Regions from separate parts of the Lysinibacillus sp. CTST325 genome, predicted to be linked through region 2. Evidence: riboswitches for the same ligand, from Rfam matches in the RefSeq annotation. Region 2 holds a riboswitch; the other holds the start of a gene.
The links. A riboswitch is a leader RNA that binds a small molecule or an ion and turns the genes downstream of it on or off. The one in region 2 is predicted to bind S-adenosylmethionine.
Positions count from the first base shown of each region.

Region 1: it holds a riboswitch for S-adenosylmethionine, as region 2 does, so the genes downstream of both, ACYQ73_RS25715 (bifunctional homocysteine S-methyltransferase/methylenetetrahydrofolate reductase) here and metA (homoserine O-acetyltransferase MetA) in region 2, are expected to answer to the same signal.

Region 1 is NZ_BAAFHO010000019.1:50,272-56,301, forward strand. It holds gene ACYQ73_RS25705 (protoglobin domain-containing protein) at 126-1,415, shown strand; gene ACYQ73_RS25710 (protoporphyrinogen oxidase) at 1,686-3,074, shown strand; SAM riboswitch class I at 3,200-3,298, shown strand; gene ACYQ73_RS25715 (bifunctional homocysteine S-methyltransferase/methylenetetrahydrofolate reductase) at 3,387-5,234, shown strand; gene metH (methionine synthase) at 5,227-6,030, shown strand, end outside.
Region 2 is NZ_BAAFHO010000002.1:170,575-176,604, reverse strand. It holds gene ACYQ73_RS06315 (GerAB/ArcD/ProY family transporter) at 1-77, shown strand, start outside; partial or broken gene ACYQ73_RS06310 (spore germination protein) at 90-236, shown strand; gene ACYQ73_RS06305 (GerAB/ArcD/ProY family transporter) at 430-2,310, shown strand; gene metA (homoserine O-acetyltransferase MetA) at 2,374-3,309, opposite strand; SAM riboswitch class I at 3,458-3,568, opposite strand; gene ACYQ73_RS06295 (nucleotide excision repair endonuclease) at 3,764-4,135, shown strand; gene ACYQ73_RS06290 (TrmB family transcriptional regulator) at 4,208-4,990, opposite strand; gene ACYQ73_RS06285 (TSUP family transporter) at 5,116-5,898, shown strand; gene ACYQ73_RS06280 (hypothetical protein) at 5,930-6,030, shown strand, end outside.

The DNA.
Region 1 (6,030 bases), on a different contig from region 2:
TACTAACCTGATGGCTTATCACTAAAAGTAGGGGATGAACCTTCCTAAGCTCTTATATTTTTGGTGGACGGAATTAGATTTTTCTCAGCTTTTCAAAAGTACACAGCATGAAAGAGGGTAAATGTGTGATCTTTCAAAAACAGAGAAAGACAACGGCGTTAGATTTAAAGCAATACATTGTAAAAATGGATTTAGCGAATTGCCATTCAATAAAAAAGCAAATTGATTTGCTCAAATTGACAAAGCGAGATTTACAATATTTAAGAGCCTTTCAACCTTTTGTAGAAGGCAGTATTGATAATATTGTTAATCGATTTTATGAAATGATTGGAACTGAACGTAGTTTAGTAGATATTATTAATAGACATAGTTCCGTGGAGAAGCTGAAAATTACATTACGACGTCATATTATTGAAATGTTTAGTGGTACGATTGATGATGAATTTTATCAAAGACGAATTAAAATTGCTAAAGTGCATGTCCATATTGGGCTTAAAACACAATGGTATATTTGTGCGTTCCAAGATTTAACAGCGTCATTTATTGACTTGGTTGAAGAACATGTTAATCATCCAATGGATCAGCTTAATACAATTCGAGCTATCTCAAAAATTTCTAATTTTGAGCAACAATTGGTTTTAGAGGCGTTTGAGCACACAATTGAGCAACATCATGAAAAAATGGAACGTAGAAAAGAAGCGATAGAGCAAGAAATCGTGGAGTCTTCGGAAGGTCTTGCCACAATATCTCATGAAACGAACAATTCATTTCATCGCTTAAGTGGACAATCAGAGGAAATTAAACAACTAGCGAAAAAATCACTTCAAGTGTCGACTATGGCTGAGAGTCAGGCATTAGAAGGTCGTGAACGGTTAAAGAGTCAATCGCAAAATATGAGTAATATTATTTATTCGCTTGATGATATAGCGGAAAATATTGCACAGTTGACAGATATGTCAAAGGAAATGGAATCGATTATGAACGTTGTGACAAATATTGCTAATCAAACGAACTTGTTGGCTTTAAATGCGGCAATAGAAGCGGCTCGTGCTGGAGAAGCGGGCAAAGGCTTTAGTGTTGTTGCAGATGAAGTGAGAAAACTATCGATTCAAACAAAGGAATCTGTCACATCGGTAGCAACGTTACTACATAAAACGAATGAACGGACAGATAAACTTGTTCATTCGCTTAGTAATATTCAAGAAGAGGTAGCCTCTGGTGAGGAAAATATGGTTCAAACGGAAGGACAATTTACTAACATATTAGAAGCTATGACCGAGGCTAAAGACCAAAATGGTCAGATGGAAAAAGAAGTACAAGCAATAGTAGAAGTACTAAGTGAATTAGGTATTGCCTTTAACGAAGTGAAAAACTCAGCTGGAAAACTAGCTAGCTTTGCACAAAATTTAAATTAATTTAGAGAAAAGCAAAAGGCAAAGAAAATTGTTGTTTCCTATTTTGCTACACACTTTAAGGCACAAATAACACTATATTAACTGTTTATATATAATTTCCGTTATGGAGATAAAAGCCTCTAGCGAATATAGGCTATTTGAATATGAAAAAAATGGAGCTGTCCAATGTGCTGGATAGCTCCATTTTTGCTAAATTTGTAAAGGGTTGAACGTAATTTTCGATAAAAAAAGTTTATACTAAATAAAGAACTAAAAATAGGGGCGGTTAATATGAAAACAGTTGTTGTATTAGGTGGCGGAATTACGGGATTGTGTACGATGCATTATTTACAACGCCAAGTTCAGGAGAAAAACTTAGATGTAAAACTTGTACTTGTTGAAAAAAATACATACCTTGGTGGCAAGCTTCACTCTGCATATGAACAAGGATTCATCATGGAAACTGGAGCAGATTCTATTGTAGCGCGTCATAAAGGTGTCATGGAGTTAGTAGAGGAACTAAATTTTGAACAAAATCTTGTGTACAACGAAACAGGTATTTCGTATATTTACACAAATAATGAGCTACATGCCATCCCAGCAGACTCAACGTTCGGTATTCCTATGAGCTTACAATCTCTTGAGGAAAGCACGCTTGTATCAGAGGAAGGTAAAAAAGAAGCATTAAAGGATTTAACAATGCCGAATGAAAGGTTTACAAAGGAAAGCTCGATTGGGGAATTTTTAACGTATTATTTAGGTGAGGAGCTTGTTCAAAACCAAATAGCACCGGTACTTGCAGGTGTATATTCTGGAGATTTAAATCAACTTTCAATTGCTTCCACTTTACCGTATTTAATTGATTACAAAAACGATTACGGTAGTATTATTAAAGGTTTCGATGCAAACAGGGAACAATTTGTGAAAGCCGCTAATAAAAAATTTATTTCATTTAAAAATGGTTTATCATCACTAATTGATCGACTTGAAGAAACGTTAACGGATGTAGAAATTATAAAAGGGATTGCCACTACTAGTGTTAAAAAGCAGGAGAATCTATACGCTGTTACGTTAGCAAACGGTAAAATGATTGAAGCGAATCATGTTGTATTGGCACTGCCAAATGAAGCGGTACAAAGCTTATTACAGGATGAATCTTTGAACGGCTATTTTGAACAATTTAATACTGCATCCGCCATTACGATTTATTTAGGATTTGATGTTCCCGATAATAGATTACCAGCAGATGGAACAGGCTATATTGTGTCACATAATTCGGATGTTATCTGTAATGCAGCAACGTGGACAAGTCGCAAGTGGAAACACACTTCAGCAGAAGGGAAATTACTTGTACGACTTTTTTATAAGAGCATTAACCCTGAGTATGGGAAATTGCGTATGATGTCGGATGAAGAGTTAGCAGTTGTAGCTCTAGAGGACGTAAGAAAAAGCTTGGGGATTGAGGAAAAACCAACTGTAGTTGACGTGACAAAATGGATCGACCAGATGCCGAAGTACGACTTGGCACATCGTGAAGCGTTGCAAGGTCTCTTACGAGAGCTCGAGAAAAACTATCCAAATTTATCAATAGCGGGATGCTCTTATTTTGGGGTAGGCATAGGTGCATGTATTCAAAATGGTAAAAAAATTGGTCAGGAGCTTGTAGAAAAACTATCGTAATTGTTTGATATAAATCAAAATATTATAAATTTCGTAAAAATTATCCTTCGTTCAGTGAAATAGTCTTGACTCTATCGTTCGTAAACGATATGATTCTTTTAATTATTTAAAAAATTCATACTAAATTCTTATCAAGAGAAGCAGAGGGACTGGCCCTATGAAGCTTCAGCAACCAACTTATTGTCAGGTGCTAAATCCAGAAGACCGTGTGTCGAAGATGAGAAGGAAAACAATTACGAAACGTAAAAGCCTTCTTTTTTTATGAAAGAAGGCTTTTTTTATTTTAAAGATTAAGGAAGAGAGGTTAGTTTTATGGGATTGCTTGAAAGGTTAAAAACGCATGTTCTTACAGCGGATGGTGCAATTGGTACGGTTTTATACGGCTATGGCTTGGAGTACTGTCATGAGGAAATGAATGTACAGAGACCTGAATTAATTGAAAAGATTCATAGAGAATATATTGCAGCTGGTGCTGATATTATTCAGACGAATACTTATGGGGCTAATGCCATAAAATTAGCCCGCTATGGGTTGGAGTCTCGTGTACAGCAGTTTAATGAAGCCGCTATAACGATTGCAAAACGTGCAGCGGCAGATGGTGAACAATTTGTCTTAGGTACTATTGGGGGAATCCGTGGTATTCGAAAAAGTGATGCAACGTTAGAGGAAATTTTAGCAACCGTTGATGAGCAGGCAACTGTTTTACTTGCAGGAAATCCTGATGGCCTTTTACTTGAAACATATTATGATTTTGAAGAGCTAACGGCGACTTTAACAATGCTACGAGCTAAAACGAAATTACCGATTATTGCTCAAGTTTCTATGCACGAACCAGGAATATTACAAAATGGAATGAGCTTAAATAGCGCCTTACATAAACTTGAAGCGTTAGGTGCTGATATCGTAGGTGTTAACTGTCGCTTAGGCCCTCACCATACTATCCAAGCATTTGAAGGAGTAGAGCTTCCTGAGAAGGCATTTATGTCAGCGTATCCGAACGCCTCTCTTCTTGATTTGGAGGATGGGCGTGTCGTTTATGAGTCGGAGGCAGATTATTTTGGTCGAGCAGCTGTAGAGCTTCGTGATCAGGGGGTACGTTTAATTGGTGGCTGTTGTGGTACGACTCCAAAGCATATTGCTGCAGCGAAAAAGTACTTAGAGGAGCTATCCCCGGTTGAGGAAAAGTATGCAAAGCCAGAAAAAGTAGAGGTTGTCCGTGAGGCAGAGCCAGCAAATTATGAGCCATTACATGAAAAAGTAAAACGTGAACGCTCGGTTATTGTGGAGTTAGATACACCAAGACATTTAGAAATTGAAGGCTTTATTGAAGGGGCAAAAAAAATATATGAGGCGGGCGCAGATGTAGTCATGATGGCCGATAACTCTCTTGCTTCTCCAAGAATTAGTAATGTCGCAATGGGTGCCTTACTGAAAGAAACGCATGGGGTACGCCCGTTAACCCATATAACATGCCGAGATCGTAATTTAATTGGTCTTCAATCACATTTAATGGGACTAAATGCACTAGGGATTCATGATATTTTAGCAGTTACTGGAGATCCGACAAAGGTAGGCGATTTCCCAGGAGCAACTAGCGTTTATGACGTCTCCTCAATGGAGCTAATCCAATTAATAAAACAGTTAAATGAGGGTGTATCGTTCTCAGGGAAACCGCTTCGTAAAAAGGCGAATTTCTCTGTAGCGGCTGCATTTAATCCTAACGTACGTGTATTAGATCGCGCTGTCTCTCGATTAGAAAAGAAAATTGAACATGGGGCAGATTATTTTATTTCACAGCCTGTTTATTCAAAGGAAAAAATCGTGGAAATTTACGAGGCGACAAAGCATTTAGAAACACCAATTTATATAGGCATTATGCCAGTAACGAGCTATAAAAGTGCAGAGTTCTTACATCATGAAGTGCCAGGCATCAAACTATCTGATGATGCGTTAGCACGTATGAAGGTTTGTGGCGATGATAAGGAACGCGCAACACTAGAAGGAATTGCAATTGCTAAAGAATTAGTAGAAGTAGCAGCGGAATATTTCAATGGTATTTACCTCATCACACCATTTTTACGCTACGATATGACGCTAGAATTAATGAAATTTATTGAGCAATTGGATGAACAGAAAAAAGGGGTAAGTATAAATGGCTAAGCACATAATTGAAGAGCAACTAGAGAAACGAATATTAATTCTTGATGGCGCAATGGGAACAATGCTACAAAATGAAAATTTATCGGCAGAGGATTTTGGCGGCGAGGAATATGATGGCTGTAATGAAAATCTTGTGCTAACTAGACCAGATGTGCTTGAAAAGGTTCATAGCAAATATTTAGAGGCTGGAGCAGATATTATTTGTACAAATACATTTGGAGGTACACCACTTGTATTAAATGAATATGATCTAGGTGCGAAGGCAGAAGAAATTAACAAACGTGCTGTAGAAATTGCTCGCAAAGTAGTAGATGAGTTTTCAACATCCGATTGGCCACGTTTTGTAGCGGGAGCTATGGGACCAACTACAAAAACCTTATCGGTTACAGGTGGTATTACATTTGATGAGTTAGAGGAAAACTTCTATGTTCAAGCAAAGGCATTAATCGAAGCCGGAGCGGACGTTCTGTTGCTAGAAACTAGTCAGGATATGTTGAATGTTAAGGCAGGAACATTGGGGATATCTCGTGCTTTTAAGGCAACTGAAAAAGAGCTTCCCGTGATGATATCTGGAACAATTGAACCGATGGGAACGACACTGGCCGGTCAAACAATTGATGCTTTTTACATTTCCATCGAGCATATTAAGCCATTGTCAGTTGGCTTAAACTGTGCGACTGGACCAGAGTTTATGACTGATCATATTCGTTCACTAGCAGAGCTTTCAACAGGCTATATTAGCTGTTACCCGAATGCAGGCTTACCGGATGAGGAAGGCTGCTATCATGAGTCCCCT
Region 2 (6,030 bases):
GCAATACTACACAGAATGATAGCGATACCGGTAATAATCCAAACGGGGATAAAAATAAAGATTCTCCAGAAAGTTAAACAGCATAGTGAACTCCTATGCTGATAAGTGTTGCATCTCAACGAGAAGAAGTCCTCTTCCCTGCCATAGTCGAGGCACTCATCATTGAGTTAACCTTTGAGGTGTTAAGAGAAGCAGGTCTTCGAATGCCAAGAACCATTGGACTAGCCGTGTCCATCAAACGAAAACGATTGTTATTTTTTAAATTTTTTTATTGATCGGCGCCGCATTAAATATGGGGTCTCATTAAGGGTCAAAATTCCAAGCCCACTAGACTTGCTTACTTTTATTTTTTCACCAATTAAAGATTTCATTGTCTCCCTGACAAAATAATAAGGAACTTTATGTTAAGAGAAAAGGGGTAGCGTTCATATGGAAAAAGAAATAATTAGTTCAAGACAATTTATGATCATTACCCTTCTCTCTTCAATTGGGACTGCTATTTTAATTAGCCCTGCTAGTGTAACAAGTGAAGCAAAACAAGATGCCTGGATTGCAGCGATCATTAGTGTCGTTTTAAGTTTACTCTTAATAAAGCTTTTCGTTACTGTAGGAAAACGGACACCTACCCTTACATTTGTAGAGGCTAATGAAAAGATATTAGGTCGCTTTTTCGGAAAAATAACTTCGATTGGCTTTATTATTCTATCCTTTCTTTCTGCCGGTGAATTATTATATTTCATTGGCATTTTCATGAAAACATCAGTTATGCCTGAAACACCTACGATGGCCTTTGCTTTTCTGTTCAGCATTATCATTATTTATGCAGCATTTCTAGGAATTGAAGTTTTTGCCCGTTCTGCAGAAATACTATTCCCAATGTTTATTATAATTTTTATTTTTTTTGTAGTTTGTATTTCACCATCTGTCCATATGGAAAATCTACAGCCAATAATGGAAGTACCAGCAAAATCATTATTCTTTAGTATTATTCGATTAATGGGTATTTTTTCATTCCCACTTGTCATATTATTAATGATTTTTCCTTCTACTGTTAACGTCCATAAATCCGCACAAAAAGGTTTTTACATTGGCACAATTCTTGGAGGGATTGTCTTAATTGCTATCATCACACTGGCTATCCTTGTCCTAGGTCCGGCAAATACTGCTTCTAGGACATTTCCTAGCTATTCATTAGCCCAAAGAATTTCAATCGGGAATTTTTTGCAGCGTATTGAAGTTATTATGGCAGCCATGTGGATAATATCAATTTATATTAAAACTTTTATGTTTTTTTACGCTGGGGTCATCGGCATCTCACAAATATGTAAAATTAAAAATCATCGACCGCTCATTTTTCCATTCGGAATGATTATCCTTGGACTTTCACAAATTGTTCATCCTAATATCATTCATTCAGATATTTACAATAGAGAAACCTGGCCTATTTTTTCCTTTATTTTCGCAATCTTATTACCATTAGTTTTATTACTTGTCGCGAAACTTCGCAAAATTAACGGTAATCCAGGAAGTAATACTTGTAGTACACAGAATGAAAGCGGTAGTAATAACGGAAATGCTACACAAGGTGCAGGTAGCAATAATAACGATACTTCTACTCAGAGTGATAGTAGCAGTAATACCGGAAATGCTACTCAAAGTACAAGTAGTAGTAATAACAATAATTCTACTCAAACTAATAGTAGTATCAATGCCGGAAATACTTCTCAAAATGCAAGTAATAATAACGGAAATTGTACTCAAAATGTAAGTAGCGACAATACCGGAAATTCTTCTCAAAGTACAAGTAGTAGTAATAACGATAATTCTACTCAAAGTGATAGTAATAGCGATGCCAGAAATTCTTCTCAAAATACGAGTAAAAGTAATTACGATAATTCTTCTCAAAATGTAAGTAGCGACAATACCGGAAATGCTACTCAAAGTACAAGTAATAGTAATAACGATAATTCTTCTCAAAATGTAAGTAGCGACAATACCGGAAATGCTACTCAAAGTACTAGTAATAGTAATAACGATAATTCTTCTCAAAATGTAAGTAGCGACAATACCGGAAATGCTACTCAAAGTACAAGTAATAGTAATAACGATAATTCTTCTCAAATTGATAGTAATAGCAATTCTTCTCAAAATGCAAGTAGTAGCAACACCGGTAATGCTACTCAAAATGAAAGTACTAGTAATAACGATAATTCTTCTCAAATTGATAGTAGTAGCAATACTACACAAAATGATAGCGATACCGGCAATACTCCAAACAGTGATAAAAATAACAATTCATCAGAAAATTAACAGCTTAAATGCGAAAAAAATGACGACCCTGTAATAACAAGGTCATCATTTTTATTTGAGATATTAAATATGATATTCAATTTCATCAACAAAATCCCATTCGTATGGTGTTTCTTGGTAAACATAGTAGTTCAACCAATTCGAGAATAATAAATGTGTATGGGCACGCCATGAATTAATCGGTTCATTTGCTGGATTATCTTGTGGGAAGTAATTCACAGGGACATCAATATCTAATCCTTTCGCAACATCACGACTATACTCATCAGCTAAAGTCGTTGCATCATATTCGAGATGACCCGTAATCATAATGTTTTTATTATCCTTAGATTGCACAATAAAAACACCAGCATCTTCAGAATACGATAGTAATCGTAAATCAGGATGGCTAAGTACTTCATCAATTGATACGGATGTATAACGTGAATGTGGTGCCGTAAATAAATCACTAAAGCCACGAACTAAATCCACTGTTAAATCCGTAATGACATGAGAATACACACCTGAGCATTTAGCAGGAAGCCCAATTTTACCGATACCGTAATGATGGTATAACGCCGCCTGTGCACCCCAACATATATGTAAAACAGATGTTACGTTTGTCTTGGACCAATCCATAATTTCTGAAATTTCCTGCCAGTAGTTCACTTCTTCAAATTCCATTTTTTCTACTGGTGCACCCGTAATAATCATGCCGTCATAGCGGCGATGACGAATTTGATTGAAGGTCGTGTAAAATAACTGTAAATGTGATTTACTGACATTTTTCGATTCATGTGTAGCAGTATTTAAAAATGTAATATTTACTTGTAAAGGTGTATTCCCCAATAAACGAAGTAATTGCAGTTCTGTTTTTTCTTTTTCTGGCATTAAGTTAAAAATTAATATATTTAACGGACGAATTTGTTGAGTTTTTGCTCTATCTTCTTCCATGACGAAGATTTTTTCCTCACGTAAATGTTCTCCAGCTGGTAAGTTTTTCGGAATATTAATTGGCATCTTGCATTCCCCTCTCTTTTATTTCTCTCTGTTAAAATCAATTAATCAATGCACGGGCCCTGCGCAAAGTTCATTATGTCAAACGATAAAATTAAAAAATCCCCCACATTCCATATGAGATAGAATGAGAAGGATTTTTCCACGTTCACTCTTATCTCTCAAAGGACAAATCCTTTGCTGGAATTAGCACCTTTCTAACTCTCGTTAGAGGTTGCTGAAGTGTCATCGGGCCAAATCCCTCAACTTCTCATGATAAGATTATTTAATTAAAAAGAATTGTAACATGAACAATTAAGAATATCAATAATACATAGAATATTTTGTTATTAATCATGCATGTCATTATGTAATTTGTTTAACACTAATCTTGAATGTTTACATTCATTATTTGATGGTAAACATGCTGTACTTATGTTAACATATACCTTTAGTAACAGAGAGGAACGTGAATAGTTTGATTAAAATTGAATTTCCAAAACCAGATTTAGTAATTCGCCAACGCGAACAAGATTTAAAGCCTGGAGATGTGCCAATCACACCATACCATGGTTTTATCGACTTCCATAAAATCACTCGTGAAAACGGTGGTATTTTCTTATTCTACAATGAACAGAACGAACTATTATTTGTAGGTAAAGCACGTAAAATTCGTCAACGTATTAAAAAGCATTTTGAGGACAATGTGTCACCAATGAAAAATCATCGTGATGAAATTTTCAAAATTGAAGTGTATGAAGTGGAAGATCCAATGGAACGTGAAATTTACGAAACGTACGCGATCAATTCATTCCGCGCTAAATACAATGTTGATAAAGTATTTTATTAATATGTAACGAAAAAAGAATCTGCTCGCCTTCTGTAATGTACATGACGGCTTGCAGATTCTTTTTCAATACTTTCATTCTAAGAAAAATGCTTTACGTTCTTTAGTAATCCATTCCTCAAGCTCCGTATCATCGCGCTTTAAAAGGCGGTTAACAAGCACGTCATGCCATACATAATCCTCTAATAAATAGATATGAACAGGATCATTGGTAATAAAAGCCGTTTCCTGATTTGAAGGAGAGTGACCATAAATCATTTGCTTGCCATCTACCGATAAAATAAACCAATGAGGTGTAGACGCATTCCTCGTATAGCGAGTGATACGGTGTTGGTCAACGGAAGCTAAATGGTCCTCCACATACAAGGTAATTCCATGAACAGGGATATGCTTCGCTACCTCATGTATATCTTCCCGCAATTCTTCATACATATCTTCCCACATGGATAATAAGACTTTTTTCTCCGCTTTTTTTAATAAAGACTGACAATAATTGACGATTGCCTCTTTTCCTTTTAACGTGACAACCTTATGCTCCGCTTCCTGCTCATTTACCTCCAACTTTTCTAATCGATCACTAATCGACGAGAAGTTAGATTGCCAGCGTTGCTGAATTTGTTGTAAAAACACAGCGACAGGTATGGAAGAGTATGTCGTTTGATCTGCCGTTTCTTCTTTCAGTACTAACCCTTTTTCAACAAGTACATCAAGTATGTCGTATATTCTTGCACGAGGGATACCGGAGTTTTTACTTACTTGATAAGCACTAACATGACTATTTTGGACGAGTGCAGTATAGGCCTTTGCTTCATATTCTGTGAATCCCAGTTCTTTTAATTGGGCGATTAATTCAACCATTCGATCCCTCCGTTTCCTTTATTATAAGTTAAGGCTATGATGATAAGCCAACAAAAAAATTAGTCTTTACAGCCTCGTGAAATTTAGTTACTATTTCAGTAGTAACTATCTAAAGAGGTGTAAACATGCTATTTGAAGTAGATTTAAATGTAGTCATATTATTAATATCTTTTGGATTTTTAGCCGCCTTTGTGGATGCGGTCGTTGGCGGTGGTGGCTTAATCGCATTACCTGCCCTTATGTTTGCTGGTTTAAATCCAGCAGCAGCCGTAGCAACTAATAAACTTGCCGGCACCATGGGTTCTTTGACATCAACCATTTCTTTTTATCGTTCTGGTCAGCTAGAAATTCGGTCAGTTATCAAATACTTTCCCCTAGCCTTTATAGGATCACTTTTTGGGGCTTGGACTGTCCATTTAATCAATCCTGAATTACTAAAACCACTCATGCTTATAATGCTTGCTGCTGTTGCTGTCTATACAATCTTTAAAAAAGATTGGGGTTCAGTAGCTGCAGTCAAAAATTTAAAGTTTACGCACTTAGTCCTATTCATGCTGTTGTTATTTACCATTGGGTTTTATGATGGGTTTCTTGGTCCAGGAACTGGCTCATTTTTAATCTTTAGCTTTTTATTAGTCGGCTTCGATTTCTTAAAGGCAGCAGGAAATGCGAAATTTTTAAACTTAGCAAGTAATTTTGCCGGACTTTTAATGTTCGCCTACTTAGGTCAGATTCATTATGCTTATGGTTTACTCATGGGTATCGCTCAAATTGCTGGTGCAATGGTAGGCTCACGTATGGCAATTAAAAAAGGGAGCGGCTTTGTTCGCGTATTATTTATTATCGTAACGATTACTTTGTTAACTAAAAATGCTTATGATTACATAAAAAACGCCGTAGATATCTAGTTCTACGGCGTCTTTGCTTGTCGACAAAACTTTGGCTTCTATTCCTTTATTTTGGAGAGGCTATTCGTCATTTCAGAGGTTTCATCCACGATTTTTTGGGGTTCAATCCACGATTTCGGACGTTCTATTCAT